Regions from separate parts of the Paenibacillus sp. MABNR03 genome, predicted to be linked through region 2. Evidence: riboswitches for the same ligand, from Rfam matches in the RefSeq annotation. Region 2 holds a riboswitch; the other holds the start of a gene.
The links. A riboswitch is a leader RNA that binds a small molecule or an ion and turns the genes downstream of it on or off. The one in region 2 is predicted to bind glycine.
Positions count from the first base shown of each region.

Region 1: linked by a shared signal. The riboswitch ahead of gcvT (glycine cleavage system aminomethyltransferase GcvT) and the one ahead of sdaAB (L-serine ammonia-lyase, iron-sulfur-dependent subunit beta) in region 2 are both predicted to bind glycine.

Region 1 covers NZ_JBCIYR010000003.1:86,420-96,180, reverse strand. The annotation lists gene AAIH57_RS15645 (endonuclease MutS2) at 1-96, shown strand, start outside; gene AAIH57_RS15640 (cysteine-rich CWC family protein) at 130-423, shown strand; gene AAIH57_RS15635 (mannitol-1-phosphate 5-dehydrogenase) at 510-1,655, opposite strand; gene AAIH57_RS15630 (PTS sugar transporter subunit IIA) at 1,652-2,086, opposite strand; gene AAIH57_RS15625 (BglG family transcription antiterminator) at 2,092-4,182, opposite strand; gene AAIH57_RS15620 (PTS mannitol transporter subunit IICB) at 4,222-5,676, opposite strand; gene gcvH (glycine cleavage system protein GcvH) at 6,095-6,487, opposite strand; glycine riboswitch at 6,830-6,955, shown strand; glycine riboswitch at 6,959-7,060, shown strand; gene gcvT (glycine cleavage system aminomethyltransferase GcvT) at 7,246-8,382, shown strand; gene gcvPA (aminomethyl-transferring glycine dehydrogenase subunit GcvPA) at 8,379-9,734, shown strand; gene gcvPB (aminomethyl-transferring glycine dehydrogenase subunit GcvPB) at 9,731-9,761, shown strand, end outside.
Region 2 covers NZ_JBCIYR010000006.1:128,064-137,824, reverse strand. The annotation lists gene sdaAA (L-serine ammonia-lyase, iron-sulfur-dependent, subunit alpha) at 1-808, opposite strand, end outside; gene sdaAB (L-serine ammonia-lyase, iron-sulfur-dependent subunit beta) at 798-1,487, opposite strand; glycine riboswitch at 1,594-1,698, opposite strand; glycine riboswitch at 1,703-1,828, opposite strand; gene AAIH57_RS24855 (collagen-like triple helix repeat-containing protein) at 1,967-3,472, opposite strand; gene AAIH57_RS24850 (MFS transporter) at 3,577-4,857, opposite strand; gene AAIH57_RS24845 (PH domain-containing protein) at 5,063-6,586, opposite strand; gene AAIH57_RS24840 (PH domain-containing protein) at 6,579-7,082, opposite strand; gene AAIH57_RS24835 (LolA family protein) at 7,113-8,204, opposite strand; gene AAIH57_RS24830 (ATP-binding protein) at 8,238-9,701, opposite strand; gene AAIH57_RS24825 (response regulator transcription factor) at 9,698-9,761, opposite strand, start outside.

The DNA.
Region 1 (9,761 bases), on a different contig from region 2:
ATTGTGCTCGAGACGAAGGAAAATCGGAAAAAGCGAAAACTGATGGGCCGCAAACATGTCGAAGGGCTGATGATTGAATTACCACCTGAAGAATAAGTCCGACCCTGTTATACTATGAGGTATGACGATATGGAGAAAGTAGGCGTACCATCCATGAGCGGAAGTTCGAATTCACAGGCCAAAACGACAGATACAACTGCTTCACCACACAATGTGCTCATATGCCCATTGTGTGGCGAAGCCAATGGCTGCTCGTATGCGGCCGGCCGCCCTCACTCCGAATGCTGGTGTAATCACGCTGAATTTCCCGAAGGCGTGTTTGATCGCATTCCGCCGGAGCAGCGGCGCAAATCATGCATCTGTCAGCGATGCCTGGAGACATATAAGAATCAGGCTGAGCATGAACAAGAGCCTCACAGTTAACCACTGTGAGGCTCTTGTTTTGCGATTGGGTTGCAATTGAATTGCTATTATAGACCTCAATCGATATATAGGTTCTACATTTCAATTTACATTTGATGATAATGTTCCACAGCCTGCTTGAGCACAGGGTGCTGCTCATCCATGGATGTGTAGTGACTGAGTGCAGCAGCGATACCCTTTTGTTTGATCAGATCCTGCAGTTCTGCTGCCTCGGGATCATCCGATACATCAAATTTGCAGGCTGCTGCCATGCCTCTTGCCAGATTAGTCGTTTCCATCCCATACTCATATGCCTGAAGTGCCGGACGGACCAAACGGTCATTGGGGGACAGCTTCCGCAGCGGGGAGCGGCCTACCCGGGTAACTTCATCCGTGAGATGTGGATTCACGAAGCGTCCAAGTATTTTCGATATATACTGCTGGTGATCTTCCGGGTTGAAACCAAATCGTTTCACAAGAACCTCACCTGTTTCCTGCAATGCACCATAGACGAGAGATTTCACCTTTTCATCAGCAATCGCCTTTTGAATCGTATCATATCCGTTCACATAACCGATATACGCGGCACAGCAGTGTCCCGTGTTCACGGTAAACAATTTGCGTTCGATATAGGGCTCCAGATCATCAACATAGAGTACTCCTTCGATCGGAAGGAACGCAGGTGCCATCTGTGAACGATCCACAACCCACTCATAAAAAGGTTCAACCTGCACATGAAGCGAGTCTTCATGATGCTGTATCGGTACGATTCGGTCTACTGCGGAATCAGGAAAATATACATACTGATCGGCAAGAGCCCTAACGGGTTCTTCCAGCAGAGCATACACATGTTCTTTGAGCTGCGTGCTGGCACCGATGGCATTTTCACATGCGATAATATGAAGAGGTTTCTGTACCAAACCTGTATTCAATCTCGCCTCAAGACCCTTGGCAATGCCTGGTGCGATATGTTTCAGAATCCCCACACCGACTGCGGTTGTAACGAGATCTGCTTCCGCAACGTTTTGGGCAACCGTCTCCAGCTGTGTTCCATCAATCGCACTCACACCTGTTACCGTCTCCGTATCCTTCGACTCGTTCGCCAGTTCCACCGTGTACTGCCCGCGCTGCTGGAGTGCCTTAACGAGCTCCTGATTCACATCCGAGAACATAACGTTATATCCTGCGCGAGACAGGATTAATCCGATAAACCCACGTCCGATATTCCCTGCTCCAAAATGAAGGGCCTTCATAGTTCCATTTCACTTTCGAGAATGGTAATGATTTCTTCTGCCGTTTTGGCATAACGGAGTGCTTCCATGTTCTCATCCTCGGCACAGATCACCGCAATGCTCGTCAGGATCTCCATGTGTTCACCGCCCTGAGCGGCAATGCCGATGACCATGTAAGCTTTTTCTTCCCCAAAATCTACACCTTGCGGGAACTGGATGACAGAAATACCCGTGGACAGAATGAACGATTTGGATTCTTTGGTTCCGTGCGGAATCGCAAGTCCGTTGCCCACATAGGTGGATACAATTTCCTCACGCTCAAGCATCTTGTCGATATAATCTGCGGTAATATGTCCTGCGTCTTTCAAAATTTGTCCTGCCATGCGAATAGCCTCATATTTGTCCTGTGCCGTCGCGTTCATAACCACTTTATCTGTTGTAAGTATACTCATGTTTGTTAACCTCCAATTTCAGTTTTACTTCGATAAAATCCAACCAGCTCCCGGGAAAGGTAATGAATAAGATCATCCCGTATTCCCTTCTCCAGCAGCATAATCATTTCGTCCTGCAGTAACAATGCACTGATCTCGCTGAGAACCTCCAGGCTCTCCCGGGATAACTCCCCCGGCCCTACCATGAGAAGGATATGGGTCACGCCCACCGGGTCATCCGGCGTCACCAGCAGCGGTTCTGACAGTTGAAACAGGCTGATGGACGGCCTATAGATGCCATCACTGCGTGTATGGAACAGAGCCAGTGAAGTATCGGGGATTTTCTGACTGCCTACTGATTCGCGGGCTTCAAGCAGCCTGGCTATCTCTTCCGGATCCTTCAATACACCGGATTCCTGCAGTACCTTGCACATGGCATATGCTGTTTCGTAAAATCCCATCCTGCCGTTATCCAGAGGAAACACCTGAAACTTGCCTATGATACGTACAATCTCAATGAGCGTGGCATCAAGCCCCGCCGGGTCCGGATTACGATCAGTTGCCCTTCGGCTTCCTTTACTGTCCCCATACTTGCCTTGTTCCCGTTGCAGCGTCGTATTTTGAATGTACTGCCTCAAACGTTCACTTTCATCTGCCGTCAACAAGGGACTCACCTTGTAATACTGATGCGGCTCCATCGGCAGATCGACGGTCGACAAAATGAGATCATAATCCTCTTCGGGGATCCGCGCGGCTTCATACCATGATGCACTGTCGATAATGCGAATTTCCGGGATCTCCTTGGACAAACGGCTGGAAAGCATGCGTGAGGATCCGATTCCGCTGGTGCAAACAATAATCGCCCGAATCTCACGCTTCAGTACACGCAATCGCTCGATGGAAGCTCCGAAATGCATGACCAAAAACCCAATTTCCTCATCCGGTACGTCCGTATCCGGCCATGCGATATGCACGGCTTTCTTCACATCCGCGAACAGCGAATCATAATCCTTGCGGATCTGTTGGAGCAACGGGTTACGTATGCTCTGCTGTCCCCCGATGCGTTCCATCACCGGCTGCATATGGGCAATCAGCCCTTCTCGCAGGAGACGATCCTCCTGGAATGCATAACCGGTTCTCTCCTGCATCTGATCCATCAGGGAACGAACCATATCCAGCAGCACCAGATCGTCAACAGGCAGTAAACGTGTGGAGTGAATAAGCTGCTCTGTTTCGATTAATAATTTGTGTAGATAGCTCTGTTCTTCTTTGGCAAACGATATTCCAAGCTGACTGGACAGCACACCGCATAACCGGGAGGCCATATATTCAGGTACATTCATGTCCAAAGTAGACGAGTGTATCGTCTTTTGTGCAGTGCCTCGCCCTACCGTAAACCCTTTGCGTATGCGCGCCAGTGCAACGGATAATTGAATAAGCAATTTCGTATACTGTCGCTCCGGAATATTTTCAAGCCAATCTATATCGGGCTGCCACAAGGCATTTTCGACCGTCAGTACGTCACGGTGGCCAATCATGCTGAGCAGCTTCTGATTCACCTTGGAAACGCCCTGCTCGGGTTGTCTTCCAAAGAGATCCGACTCATCCAGAAATTCTAGCGCAAGCCCGGCAATCGCTGCACGATAAGCTGTTTCACTTCCATTGATCTTCACCCCGTATCCTCGTCTGCGAACCAGCTTCAGTCCAGCCTGCCGAATTCGGGGCTCCAGCTCATCGAGGTCATTGCTCACCGTGGAGACCGTCACTTTCAGGTCTGATGACAACGCAAGCAGTTTTACGGGCTCCGCTTCATCCAGCAAAATGCAAAGCATGAAGAGTTTACGCTCTTCCGGCGTAAACTCCACGTATTCGTTAAGCTCCAATTGCTGACGCAGTGCAGCCAAATCGTTGGAACCAGGGTCAATACGGACCCCGGTCCCCGATTTTTTTTCTAATTTCATGCCCAGTGGCTCCAGCCACTTCTCAATCATCTGCAGCTCCCGATGAACGGTTCGGGTACTGACTTTTACCGCGATGGCAATTTCACCTGCGGTTACCTCATGCGGATGTTCCAGCAGGAATTCCACAATTTCACGCTGTCTTTTCGTAATACTCATATCTCAAGCCTCCGGCTCAGGGAAAACGATCGCAGCCTGTTATTTCAGGCGTTCAACGAGCGCATCGTATTCCGGGCTTTTTAGGAAGTTGTCGATGGAAATATGCTCTGCGTTCGGTGCCACGCTGCGGGCACGATCCGTTAATGTCTTCTGCGTAATGACAACGTCTGCGTCCTGAGGGATATCACTGATTGCCGTATTGGTTACCGCTACGTCAATCCCTTCTGCTTTCATCTTCTTGCGAAGAATGGAAGCCCCCATGGCACTGGAACCCATACCGGCATCACAGGAGAAAACGATTTTCTTCACATCGGTTTTCACGGCAGAAGAAGCAATATCCGCTGCTCTGTCTGCTTCACGGTTATCCGCCGTAATGGCAGCATTCGGCGTAGTTCCTTGACTCTTCATGTCTTTCATCCGATTGGATGCAGACTCCAGATCTTCTTCCTTTTGTTTGCCTGTTTTCAGCAGCAGCGCTGCAACCAGGAAGGAAACAATGGCGGCAACAGCCACCCCTGCGAGCATCGGAAGATACCCGCCTTTTGGTGTTAACAGGGAATATGCAATGATACTACCCGGCGAAGGTGCTGAAACCAGTCCGGCTCCGGTGAGCATAAAGGTTGCTGTACCTGCCACACCACCTGCGATTGCAGCAAGAATCAGAATCGGTCTCATCAGAATGTAAGGGAAATAAATTTCGTGAATTCCCCCGAAGAAATGGATGATAACGGCACCCGGTGCAGAAGATCTTGCAGTACCACGACCGAAGAAGCAGTAGGCCAGCAAGATTCCAAGTCCGGGACCCGGGTTGGATTCAAGCATGTATAATACGGATTGGCCCAATTCTCTTGCTTGGTCTGTTGCAATCGGAGTTAGAATTCCGTGGTTGATTGCATTGTTCAGGAACAATACTTTCCCCGGCTCAATAATCAGATTGACCAGCGGAAGCAAGCCCAGATTCATCAGACCCTGTACGCCAGCAGACAATACTGTGCTAATTGCTTCTACAGCTGGCCCGATCCCCAGCAGTGCAATAATCCCCAAGATCCCGCCAATAATCCCGGCAGAGAAGTTGTTGACCAACATTTCGAATCCTGCTTTGATTTTGCCTTCAACTGCTTTATCAAACTTTTTGATGACCCATGCTGCCAGAGGTCCGGCAATCATGGCACCCAAGAACATCGGAATATCACTACCGACAATAACCCCGATGGTCATGATGGCACCCACGACACCACCACGCTGGCCATGCACCATGGTACCCCCGGTGTAACCAATAAGCAGCGGCAGCAAATATTTGATCATCGGATCCACTAGCTCTGCAAGAGTTGCATTAGGGAACCAACCCTTTTCAATGAACAGCGCAGTAATCAGTCCCCAGGCAATAAATGCCCCCATATTCGGCATAACCATACCGCTCAGGAATCGGCCAAAACGTTGAACGCCTACCCGGAGACCGCCTTTGGAATTGGACGTTTGGTCCAAGTTACTCATTGTATTATCCTCCTCGGATCAAGTGATTATAATTTATGAAAGGGGTATCATTTCTCCCCTGCTGTTATCCTAAGCCAGATTGGTCTCCGGTTCAACGAAAGGAAAGCGTACTTTCGTCATGATCATTGATGACAACATTACGGTTATGTAATCGTTTTTATCGTGATTGGAAGGCTGTAACCGTTGATATTCAAGGTTTTTTTCGTGTGTGACTTACATCATTTACTGTCTTGGTTTTATGGGAATAGGTTGTACAATCGACGCTTATTTCATCCTCTCCAGCACCTTTTTCTGGCGACCAACCCTGCCTTAAAGAACACAAAAAGCCTGCATAAGCACCAAGGCTCACACAGGCTCTGAAAACGTGCAAGAACATTTATTTGTAATGAAATGATAGGCTAATTAGTACAAAACCATTCTACTCCTCTGTATGCTTACGATATGCATCGGCACTCATCAATTTCGACAAGGCTTCTGTCAGATCACCTTCAACACGAATCTCAATCATCCAGCCTTCTTCATAAGGCGAACTGTTAACCAGTTCAGGTGCATCCTGCAACGCATCATTCACGGCAATAATTGAACCACTGACCGGAGAAAACAAATCGGAAACCGTCTTGACGGATTCGATCGTGCCAATGCTGTCTTCCGCTTTTACATCCGATTCAAGGTCAGGCAATTCCACAAACACAATGTCACCCAGCTGATGCTGCGCGAACTCGGTAATGCCGATCCGTACAGTATCCTCCCCTACGGTTTGCACCCACTCGTGCTCTTCACTGTACAGGAAATCACTTTTCAATTCGCTCATCGATATCCGCCTCGCTTTTCATTAATGAGTGCATGCGTTTCTTTGGCCTTACCCTTTTTCCCAGAACTTAGCGTATGATATTTCGGATTCAAATGTCAAGATACCTCACAAAATATTTAGATTTCTACATTAAAGGCCTGTAACTCAAATATCCTCTCTCTACATATAATGGTGGATAATAGAAGAGTAAGCGTAATCTTTTTATATATACGAACAATACCGTTAACAATCTAAGAATTATTCGGTTTTTTATCATTTTCTATGATATCGTTCTTGACATCGATAGTGGATTCACGTTTTAATGAGAGAGTAAATGTTTATTGTTGTGTGCATTACCCGCGGATGAATGTAAAGGGAGAGATTACCCGTGACACCCGAGTCTTGGATGTGCATGCGGTAACGCCGAAGGAGTAAACCACCCGACAAGCGGGAGGTGAATCTCTCAGGCAAAAGGACTTTTACGGGACGCAACTCTGGAGAGCATCTAATCGCCCGGTCAGGGCGTAATGATCACCCAAGGGGAAACCTGCTGCAACTGATTGGCGGGGTAACTCTCAGGTACCAAGGACAGAGCCTTAGAATACAGCGTGCTTCTGGCATGCCGGTTCTTTGGCCTGTCCTTTTCCTTTTTCCCAAAAAAACGAAAAACCAGGATCAGCCGGCGCTGTCTGTAGCAGCCTTAATTATACTTATACGAAAAATTACTGCTTCATTCATGTTACACACTCGGCCCGCAGCGGCCACAACGAGGTGATTTGATGTCCGATTTGCTTAGAACTCCACTCTTTCCACTTTATCAGCAATACGAAGGTGTACGGTGCATCGATTTTGGAGGCTGGGAGCTTCCGGTGCAGTTCAGCGGAATTCAAAAGGAACATGAAGCCGTACGGGAACGGGCCGGTCTGTTTGATGTATCTCACATGGGCGAATTTACCGTGCGGGGTGAACAGGCAGAAGCATTTTTGCAGAAAATGACGACCAATGACGTGACCACACTGGTTCCCGGTCAGGCGCAGTATACATTGATGTGTTATCCGGATGGTGGCGTGGTCGACGATCTGCTTGTGTATAAGCTGGAAGATCAGCATTATATGCTGGTAGTTAACGCCTCCAATATCGACAAGGATTGGGCATGGCTGCAAGAGCATATGGTCCCTGGGGTGAGCATGAAGAATGATTCCGAGGAGACAGCTCTTCTGGCTCTGCAAGGCCCGCTTGCTGTGGACATTATTGGAAAAGTTACAGGTACCGATGTTTTCACGATTGAGCCTTTCCGCTTTGTACAGAATGCTGAGGTGTGCGGTGTAAAATTGTTGCTGTCCCGCACTGGTTATACCGGTGAAGACGGCTTTGAACTTTACGTACCAGCAGAACAGGCTTCTGCAGTCTGGAACGGATTAATGCAGGCTGGCGAAGTACACGGACTGGTTCCTGCTGGACTCGGTGCACGGGATACACTGCGCTTTGAAGCGAAGCTGCCCCTGTATGGACAGGAATTGTCACCAACCATCTCTCCGCTGGAGGCAGGGGTTGGCATGTTTGTGAAGCTGAATGCCGGACCTTTTATCGGACACGAAGCCTTGTTGCTGCAAAAAAATGAGGGGCCTGCCCGCAAACTGGTCGGCATCGAAGTGCTGGAGCGCGGTATTCCCCGCCCTCACTATCCAATCTACGCCGAAGGCGTGCAGATCGGTGAAGTGACGACAGGCACACAGTCCCCTACGCTGAAACGCAATCTGGGACTCGCACTGATCGACAGCAAGTATGCTGCGTTGGGTACCCCGCTGGAGATTGAGATCCGCGGCAAGAAACTGAAAGCCGAGGTCGTGAAGACCCCTTTTCATAAACGGACACGCACGCAAAAGACACCTACCCAAGGAGCTGATCAAGCATGAGCAAGCACCGTTACATTCCCATGACTGAGCAGGATCAGAGCGCCATGCTCGCGACCATCGGTGTGGACACGATTGAGGATCTGTTTCATGACATTCCACAGGAGATTCGTTATCAGGGCGAGCTGCCCGTTTCCTCCAAACTGGATGAATACGCGCTGACGCGCCATATGTCCAAGCAAGCCGGTGCCAATGCCAATTTTGAGACACACGCCAGTTTTCTGGGTGCAGGCATTTATGATCACCACATTCCTTCCGTGATTAACCACGTCATTTCCCGTTCCGAGTTCTATACAGCCTATACGCCGTACCAGCCCGAAATTAGTCAGGGTGAGCTCCAAGCCATCTTCGAATTTCAATCGTATATCTGTGAACTGACCGGCATGGCCGTAGCCAATGCCAGCATGTATGATGGCGCAACCGCATTTGCGGAAGCAGGAAACCTGGCTGCTGCGGCAACCCGCCGTAAACAGCTGATCGTATCCCGTACGGTTCATCCGGAAGCTCGTCAAGTATTGAAGGCTTACGCTCACGGTTTGAATTTGGAGATTGTCGAGATTGGTTATCAGAATGGGGTCACTGACTGGGATGCCCTGCAAACTGCCATATCCGACGATACTGCAGCCGTCATGATCCAGAGTCCGAACTTCTTCGGAGCCGTGGAAAATGTAAAACAGGCTGCAGACCTCGCACATGCGCACAAGGGACTGCTCGTAGTCAGCGCAAACCCGCTGGCGCTTGGTCTGCTTGAAGCCCCAGGCAAGTTGGGTGCCGACATCGTAGTTGGCGACGCGCAGCCCCTTGGCATCGCCGCTTCCCTCGGCGGCCCAACGTGCGGATATTTCGCCGTATCCCAGGCTCATATGCGCCGGATTCCTGGCCGAATCGTAGGCCAGACAACCGATCGTAACGGCAAACGCGGTTTTGTATTGACGCTGCAAGCGCGGGAACAGCACATCCGCCGCGAAAAGGCGACATCCAACATTTGCTCTAATCAGGCTTTGCTTGCACTGAGCGCATCTGTATATATGTCCACCATGGGGAGACAGGGAATGATCGATGTAGCTGACTTGAATCTGCAAAAAAGTCACTATGCCCTGAATACGTTAACCGCTATTCCCGGGGTCAGCCTGACGTTTACTGCACCAACATTCAATGAGTTTGTCATCCAACTGCCTGAAGGAACAGACGCCAGTGCACTTCAGCTGAAGCTGCTGGATGCCGGATTTATCGGTGGTTATGAACTTGGACGTGATTATCCTGAACTTGCCGGACATATGCTGGTAGCCGTTACAGAACGACGCAGCAAGGAAGAGATTGACGAATTCGCACGTGTATTGGAGGGATCGCTGTGACTCAGGAAATGACAACAACTCAAGGAC
Region 2 (9,761 bases):
TCTCGCGGTGCCTGCTCGGCATGGCACTTCCGACTTCCAGCATGACGTCAATGACTTCGTCCGACGGAATGGCACTCCGTACCCCGGCCAGTGCCATGTCGGCCGCAGCGAGAGCCGTTACGGCACCCAGTCCGTTACGGACGATGCATGGGATTTCCACGAGGCCCGCAACCGGATCGCAGATGAGGCCCAGTGTATTTTTTAACGCGAGACCTACCGCATGAACAACCTGCTCGGGTGTCCCTCCGCGCAGTTCAACCATGGCACCGGCAGCCATGCCGATCGCAGAACCGACTTCAGCCTGACAGCCGCCTTCAGCACCGGAGATAAACGAGTTGTTAGCAATGACATATCCAATCGCACCTGCACAGAATAGGCCGTTGACCAGATGCTCATCACTCCAGCCGAATCGCTCTTGGGAGCTGATAAATACCCCCGGAATAATGCCACACGAACCCGCTGTCGGCGTAGCCACGATCCGGCCCATGGAAGCATTGACTTCAGACACACAAAGGGCATAGGCCATCGCAAGTGCAGAAGCATCACCCGAACAGGTTTCGCCTTGACGAATATACTCCGCCATTTTCTTGCCGTCTCCGCCGGTCAAGCCACTGCGTGAAGTCGTATCCTCGGTAAGCCCTTTTTGCACAGCTTCCTTCATCACCTGATAGTACTCTGACATCTGCTGTACAACGTCTGCTTCGGGCGTATTGGTCTCCTGAACCTGCTCCTCAATCATCAGCTTGGCAATGGTTTTCGATTCAGCCGTACAGATGGTATTCAGTTCGTGCAAGTGCTTAAACCGCATCCGGTTCCACCCCTTTCTTCAAATCAATAACGCGAATATCCAGCACATGATCCAGTGACCGCAGGCGGTTCAACATTTCCGGACTTGGCGCTCCATCCATTTCCATCGCTGTCAGCGCTTCGCCATCCCGGGCTTTCCGGTCCACTTGCATGTAACCGATGTTAACACCTGACGAACTGATTGTAGACGTAACCGAAGCGAGCACCCCTGCTTTGTCCGAATGGCGCAGAACCAGTGTTGGAAACTCTCCACTGATCTGTACACGGAAATCATTGAGCGAATGCACCGTTACACTGCCGCCACCAATGGAAGCACCAATCAGCGAGCATTGACGCTCACCGTACCACAACTCAATCTTGACCGTGTTGGGATGCGGAGCAGGTAGTCCACTCGTAAAGAATTCAACCTCCATACCCGCTTGCTCCGCATATTCCTCGGCGTCCGGTATACGCGGATCATCCGTGGCATAGTCAAGCAAACCGCCGATCAGTGCCAGATCCGTACCATGACCCTGGTACGTATCAGCAAATGAACCGTATAATGTTAGCCTGGCACGTTCCGGGGTACATCCCAGCCACTGACGCGCAATTCTCCCAAGCCTTGCAGCCCCAGCTGTATGTGAACTTGACGGACCCGTCATCGACGGACCAATAATTGAAAAAACATCTTTAAACCGCATCCTGCACCCCTCCATATCGTCATATCCATCCAGACATGCACCATAATGTTCCTTCATTACTGAATGATGACATCAAAAAAGGACAGTAGAAGGCCTTAGGCCCTCTCTCTGTCCTCGTTACCTGAGAGTTTCATGATCAGGGGCAGCCGCAGTCGGCATACCGTTCTCATCATATACCCCTTGGGTGGCGCAACCTGCGCACTCTCCAGAGTTGCGTCCAACGATGGTACATTTACCTGAGAGATTAACCACTGCGCCGGGTGCGCAGCAGCTTGCTCCTTCGGTGCCTGGCAGCCCTATGGTTACACTTGGCCGGCTCAGGTCTCTCCCGCTCGTTCTCATCCGCTGTATGGTCAATACTCGTTCGAACACATATCAAACGCTTATCATTTTTAAATGAATCATTCATATAACAGATTAATATGCAACACACGTAATGTCAATAAAAGTGACGTATCATTATCATCTTGGGATTAGGATCAGGTAAAACGAATGGCATTCAGGTTTCGTGTCTCAACTGAGGCACTGGTTACGTTCGTGGCCGTTGTAAATTGGATACCTATCGTGTAGGCGTTATTTCCCGTTGCAATAGATGTATCGACGTAGGTATTAGATGAAAGAAAGCGTACCGTAGACGCAGTAATTCCCGTCCGGGAAAGAATCAGCTCGTTAATCAGAACTCCATTTCTGCGGAGTCGCATAGCGAATGTCACGCTCCAGTTGGCCGTAACCACAACGGCAATTTGAGCACTGTTATCAATCTTTACCCGTTGACCTACTACGACGGGGACATTGAGTGTCTGAATCGTTGTTTCCCCCGCAAGCGGTATAGCGAGTGCAGTTGTCTGACTGTCAGCAAATAGCGATGAACTCGCAGGTTCGGAAGCTCCCGTTGATCCCGTAACCCCAGTTGTCCCTGTAATTCCAGTCGTTCCCGTAGCGCCCGTCAGACCGGTAACTCCACTTATTCCTGTTGCTCCAGTTACCCCTGTTGCTCCTGTGATTCCGGTCGTTCCCGTAGCGCCCGTCAGACCGGTAACTCCGCTTATTCCTGTTTCTCCCGTGATCCCTGTCGCTCCGGTCACTCCAGTGGATCCTGTGACTCCAGTAAGTCCTGTAACGCCAGTATCTCCAGTAAACCCACTTTCCCCCGTGACCCCTGTTGCTCCTGTGATTCCAGTACTTCCCGTAGCGCCTGTTAGACCGGTAACTCCACTTATTCCTGTTTCTCCGGTGATCCCTGTCGCTCCGGTTACTCCAGTGGATCCTGTGACTCCAGTAAGTCCTGTAACGCCAGTATCTCCTGTAAACCCAGTTTCCCCCGTGACCCCTGTTGCTCCTGTAGTTCCAGTACTTCCCGTAGTGCCTGTTAGACCGGTAACTCCACTTATTCCTGTTGCTCCAGTGATTCCTGTTGCTCCGGTGATCCCTGTCGCTCCGGTTACTCCAATGGATCCTGTGACTCCAGTGATCCCCGTCGCCACTGTCACTCCGGTCGTTCCTCCCGGCGGGCCGGTAACACCTGTCATTCCTGTCACTCCAGTAATACCTGTGGGTCCCGTCGTTCCCACTATACCTGCTGTCCCGGTAGCTCCAGTAGCACCAGTCGCCCCAACTATGCCCCCGTACGCTCCCAGCAACTCCTCAGACACCAGACGGTGGGCTGTTACCAACTCCCCATTCTGATCCTTCCCCCATACGGAGACCTGAACATCAGCCGCAGCAGCATCCCCCGTAGTGAAGATGAATTCAAATGCATCCAAGTTTGCATAATAATCTTTTGTTATCAACTGATTGGGCAAAACATTAAACACTTCTTCCACATATAATGTACGAATGCCATTCAAGTAGTAGCCCTGAACCAGCACGGTTGCAAAGTTTGCTGGATCCCGATTGTCCACTCTTACCGTAATTCTCTGGGTAGGGCGTACACCGCTTCCCACCACGATACTATTTTCAATCGGCCCCGTTGATAAGACAGCCATTTTCTGCGATGCCCCCTTTTCCTAGCTTATGTCGCCGGATCGAGATCATCTTCTATCTATATGCGTCCTGTCACGGGATCGTTCAGTCGAAAACAGTATGATGCCTAACCACTAAATGATTTTTTGGAAGACTCATGTTCGCCATAAAATAGTTGTCTGGAAGGAAACCAGCTAGTAAGCCACAATAGGAGAGCACCCAGCATAAGAATTGCTGAAACAACCGTATACACCGTCCGAAGGGATATCACTTCAGCAACTCCCCCCATTGCCAAAATTGAGATGACCTGTAAAGCACTCAGCATCAGTCCAAGCACGCTGCTCATCCGCCCCATCAGGTCCACCGGAATATTATTCTGATAAAAGGTAACCAGACCCGTGTTCGCCAGTGCGGAACACAGCCCAAGCATAATAAAGGCGAATGCTGCAAGCTCGAACGAAAATGAACGAGCGAACAGGAAATAGCCAAGCGCGACCAGGAGCACACCACCGCCCATCATATGACGGATAGGCAAGTGTTTGGCGAATAACCAAACCAATAGAGATCCAGCCAAATAGCCAACTCCGGTAACACTCATCAACGCGCCATACTGCGATTCGGACAGGTTCATTACTTGACGGATAAACACCACTTCCTGCGCATCGAGCGACATGCCGATGACGAGAATGATCTGGAACAAAGCATAGACTCCGACCACATAACCTGATTGATGACTGAAGTGCAGCACGGCACGCCAATCCTGTGCAATCAGACGTGGGGTTAGCCTTGTCCCCGTTCCGCGGTTCTGCTCTCCAATGCCCAGCCTTGGCAAGAACATCAGGATCAGTGCAGACACAACAAAGGAAGCTGCATTGGCATAGATCGCGGCCACAGGAGACAGATAGATCAGCATAACTCCCGCTATGGCCGGACCGGTAATAAAAGCGCCTGAGCTGATCATCGCCTGCAGGGAATTGAATCGCTTTCGCCGCTCAGCAGGAACCAGCCGGGTAATATATACCTGTGAAGACGGCACAAATATGGAGGACGACATACTGACAAGAAACATGACGCCATACATCATCCATAGACTCGGCATCAGCGGAAGCACTGCCACGAGTACAGCTCTCACCAGATCGGCTCCAATCATCATCTGCCGCTGGTCATAGCGGTCGATCAGACTGCCTGACCAGAACTTGGTGCATACCGAGGCAATAGGGGAGATGATCCACAATCCTGCTACTGCTGCTGGAGACTGAGTCATGTTGAGCACCATCAGATTAATAGCCACAATGTAGATAAAATCCCCCAGATTGGATATGCCTACCCCACCAAGCAGCAATCCGGCATGTTTCCATCCACCTCGCCGGCTTGTTTCCGCTTCCCCCTTTTTGTGATCATTGCTCATCCATTACACCCCTCCTTAATGAATCATCTAATTACAGAAAGGAAAATTCCATTAAATGTATTATCCCCTATTTCATCTTCTTTCGCAGTAACAAAAGGATCATGCCAAACGTTGTTGTTCACGTTTAGTTAGCCTCCCAAACATAAAAAAGACTGCCGGCATTCCGGCAGCCTTAAATGGGTACATTCTTCGTGATATTCGATTTTCATCTCTTCATAAAGGCAGAAGCCTGCCGAAACCAGTCCTTAACAGCATTGGCCTGTTCCCGTTCCAGAAAAACCGCTTTAAAGCCGATTCGATTCACCATAAGTTTCGCCCGGACGGATAACAAGGATTTGCTTCGCTGCCCAGACGTAGCAACAGTATTCACCGTGACCACATGAGGCCGGCGCATTAATGCCGTACTGCGGGATATGGTCCGGTGGCGAAGTGTTAACAGCTTACCTTGAATACTCATCCCCTCATCTTTGAAGCATCCGTATCCCCACACGGCGCATAAGGGCAATAAGAGAAACAGCAGTGCTCCTGTTGGGCCCAGAAACACGGTTCCCGCCGTTCCGAGCACGGCTGCACCAAGCAATTTCCAGCGCATGAACAGCCAGAGGGCCCGCTTCGGAGGGCATGTAACGGGTGGCTGTAATTCGAATTGCGGTACGATTCGGGCAAGCAGCTCATTCACATCACGGAGCGGCAGCAGCGGATGCAGCATCATTTTTTTCTCCGTCTCTGAAGTCAGAACAAAAATCTCCACCTCGGCATAACCAAATGGCTGTCGCAGCAGCCCTTCCTTGACCTCCACTGCCTGTACCTTACCAGGAGAAAACACATGCTTTTTCCGGTCGAGCAGACCGGAGACAATGGTAATATTACCGCCTTCCTGTTCTACGGTAAATCCGGCATATTTGATCGTGAACAGCACTGCCGACAGTATCCAAGCCAGCAAAAACATGACGGGAACAAGTCCGAGCCACCAAATCGCTGACAGCTGTCCAGCCCGTTCAACCAGACTGCTGTAGAAATGATCCGGTAGCAGGTCATCTGCGAATGAGTAGACCCCTGTACCGAATACCACAACAAGCGGCAGATTCATCGTTGTCAATGCTCCGGCAAACAGTCTGCCGGCTGACAGCCGCAGCAGAACCCCCCGCTCTCGCCGCACAAGGGGAGCAGGCCCCTCCTGTATAACCCCCTCATTCTGCTCAGGAGATTCTCCCTCTTCATGGTGAGCATGCTCATGAGCATATTCGGCTGCGGCAGGTGCTTCCTCTTTCTTCGCAGCTTCACTTCGCTTCTGATATAGCCATTGCTCTACCCGCTCGGCCTCCGCAATTGCCAGAGCGGGTAGCACCCCATCCGCCTCTGCGTTGCCTCCAGGCGTCTCAATCTTGAGCTGAGCCAGCCGGAGGATCCGCTGAATCAGAGGCTGTTGTGTCTGGATGGAGTGAATCCGGCTGAAATAGATCGATTTCTCCTCCCGGACAAATATGCCCCGGCGCAGAACAATCCGATCTTCCTGCAGCGTATAGCTGAATTTACGCCATGTAAACCAACCATACAAGACAAAAGGCAGCACGATTACTACAATCACCGCAGCATAACCGTACCAGGGGAACTTGCTCCAGTTCACGCCTTTGATGATGAGCAAAATGAGGATTGGAATGATGGACTTCATTACGCTAAAAAGGGGGAATAAGACGTACAACTTATGTAGACGCTTCGGTTCATTCATCGTGATCTTCCACCTTGGCCAGATGTCCGATATTGCGCTTCAACTGCTCCGCTTCTTCCCTTTCTAGTCCGGCAATGTGAAGCGTGGCTGCTGCAGTAACGATGCTGACTTTGGCAAGCCCATACTTTCGCAGCAGCGGACCACTCTCCAGTTCCACCTGCTGTACACGTGTCATCGGCACAATCGTATCCGTCTGCCACAGCCAGCCGGAATGAATTTCCAACTCGTCTTCAGCAACACGGAAACTGAAATGCCGGTACCGCAATCCAGGCAGAATCCAGGTGTACCAGATTAGTGAAATGATGAAAAGCCCCACACCTATCCATCCCGGCCACTGCACCCACTCCTTAACCCATGCGACAATCAGATATGCGATGGCCAGAAGAGTCAACAGCCCGTTGACCATTAAGGCCGTCAAGGCTGTTGCTTGTTTGGCTTTGGGGTGGAGACGCCGCAGTTCTCCGTTATTATGCTCTGTGTAATCCATTGCTTCCATTGCTTAACTCACACTCTCCTACAATTCGAATTAAAGCTGATTGGGCAGTGTCAGATCCTTCGCCCAAGCTTGAAGCTTCTCCTTCGTCCATTCTTCGTTCTCACCCATGATGGAGTAGCGCAGTCCATTCTCGCTCCATGATATGTTCCGGATGCTCTTCATATACGAACCCTCGGTGTCCCGAACCTCAATCTTGGACTCATCAGGCAGCAGTGTATCATCACCATTTTCATCCGGCGCCTGGAATACCGTCAGACTCACTTCCACCTTGTTGTTGTTGACATAATACAAAGTCACTTCATCCCTGCCGAAATCTCCACTTGATGAATACATCTCAATCCGTGACAGTTCAAGCGCACCGTTCATATACTGCAGAAAGGGTTGTCCCAAAGCTTGTTCAGCTTCTTCCAGACTCACTTCCGAACTCTGGGTTAGATCATTCAGATCCTTCACATCAACCCCCTTGGGGATGTCGATCACGAACGTATCCTCAGAAAATTCAGGATCATATTGAATCGGATCATAGACCATTTCAGACTTTTCATCACCATATGTGCTAATGACTTTAACAATCATCCACGTTTTGGGGTCTACCCAATACTCGGAGGAGATGGATAATGTGCCTTCTTCTTTTGGCGTCAGTTTAATGTGAATGACATCCTGTCCGTGAAGCTTTTCCTGTCCCATCATATCCACATCATGGGAATCCCGCAACCGTTCCAGCTGATCCACCAGCATCTGCTTTTGAGTCTGTTCAGGCTGTTGTCCCAAGGCAGATACGTTCATCGAATAGGCCGTACCCGTCTCCTTTTCGTAAATGGTGATGTCCGTTCCGTTATTGACTGCGTAGCTTACGTTGCCATTCTCCTCTGTTTCTGTGCGCTTACGCCCTGTCTCTCCGTCGACCCATTCCTTGATGTGCATGGTGTGGTTCAGCTTGTCATCCGACCACACCTTCATGACACCTTCAGCGTAATACGAAGCGGGTTCCGTTTCTGCACTGACGACCTTCTCGATCATCTCATCACCAGACAGGCCGAGCATATCCTTCTCCGCACAACCCCCGAGCATTGAACCTGCAAGTATGGCCGTTCCTAGCATCATCCATCCTTTTTTCATCATACCACTCATCCTCTCTTATTTCGTTCAAAATCTCTACGTTTCAGGCAGTCGGCATGCTGCCAGCGTTCCGTATCCCTCGGATGACCACATGCGCATATCCCCTCCGTGCCTTATGGCAATCCGTTTGGCTATGCTCAATCCCAGACCCGAACCTCCTGCATAACCGTTCTCCTCCTGATTCTGATGTTGAACATAGGGCTCGAAAATGCGACCCAGCTGTTCTTCAGGAATAGCAGGTCCTTCATTTTGCACCAGGATCAATGTTGCCCCTGCTCTGTACTCATTCAGCTCCAAATCCAGCGAAGGCATGATCCATTCCGGCAGCGGCTGATCTGAAGCAATGACACCCAGCCCCATTACACCATTCGTCCTTGTGTGGCGAAGTGCATTGTTAATCAAGTTATCTGTCAGGCGCATCAGCTGTTCGGGATGAACCTGGTACAGGTGGTTTGTGCAGACAACCGTCTTCACGTCAATTTGTTCACGCTCGGCGAGTTCCCCATAACTCCCAAGAAGCATGTCGAAGAATTCTTCACCTTCCACCTCAACCATGGCCATCCCCGATTCACTGGAACCCAGCGCTGTATACATCTCAAGTTCACCAATCATCCGTTTCATCCGCTCCACATTACCAAACAGCACGTCCCGGTACTCCTGTCTCTCCAGTGGCTCTAAGGATGTATCAACACTAAGCGCCTCCGCATAGGCACTAATGGACATTAACGGTGTCTTCAGGTCATGAGACAGCGAGGCGACCATGAGCTCTTTCTCTTGCTGCTCCTTCTCCACCTCTGCCTGAGTCTGTCTGACTTTCTCCTGCATCGCATCAAATTGCTGCAGCAACGTACCCATTTCGTCACGACGTATCGGTACATCATTCATAGGAATTTCCCCCTGCGCAAAAGCATGCATTCTGCCCATCAGTTGTCTCATCGGGCGAAAAAGCTTTCTGGATAGCAGCCAGAGCACGGTGCCATATAACAGGATAAAGAAAACGGCGGCGGACCCAATGACCCAGGTTGTCCGAATAGAGATGCCTTTAAGCCACTCTCCACGGAGCATGGTGATTTCATAAATGCCAACCAGTTCGCCTTTTTCCCATACCGGTTTTTTCAGCGTAAACGTGCGATGACGAGTCTGCATATCGTACAGATCCCGATATAATTCCGAGCCCCTGACAGTATAAGCACCGGCAGACCAGGTATCCCCGCCAGATGTATACACCCGAATGCCTGATGGCAAATACAAATCAAAGTTCACTTGTTCATTCGCCAGTTTGGAGAGCGTAGCATAGGCATCAGCCGATTGCAGACGGTACAGACCCGGTTCAGATAATACCTGCTCAATAGGAGCCAGCCGTCCGGATAACTCCACATACTCCGTTACGGCAAGCTGTTCGTTATAGTAGTTGTACAGGGAGAATAGCGCCCAGCCTGCGGCGACAGGCAGCAGCATCACAATGAGAAAAGCAATCATCAACCAGTATTTCAGCTTCATTCCAAAGGATCCCCTACAAATCGGTATCCACTGCCCCATACAGTCTGAATCCAGCGTGGT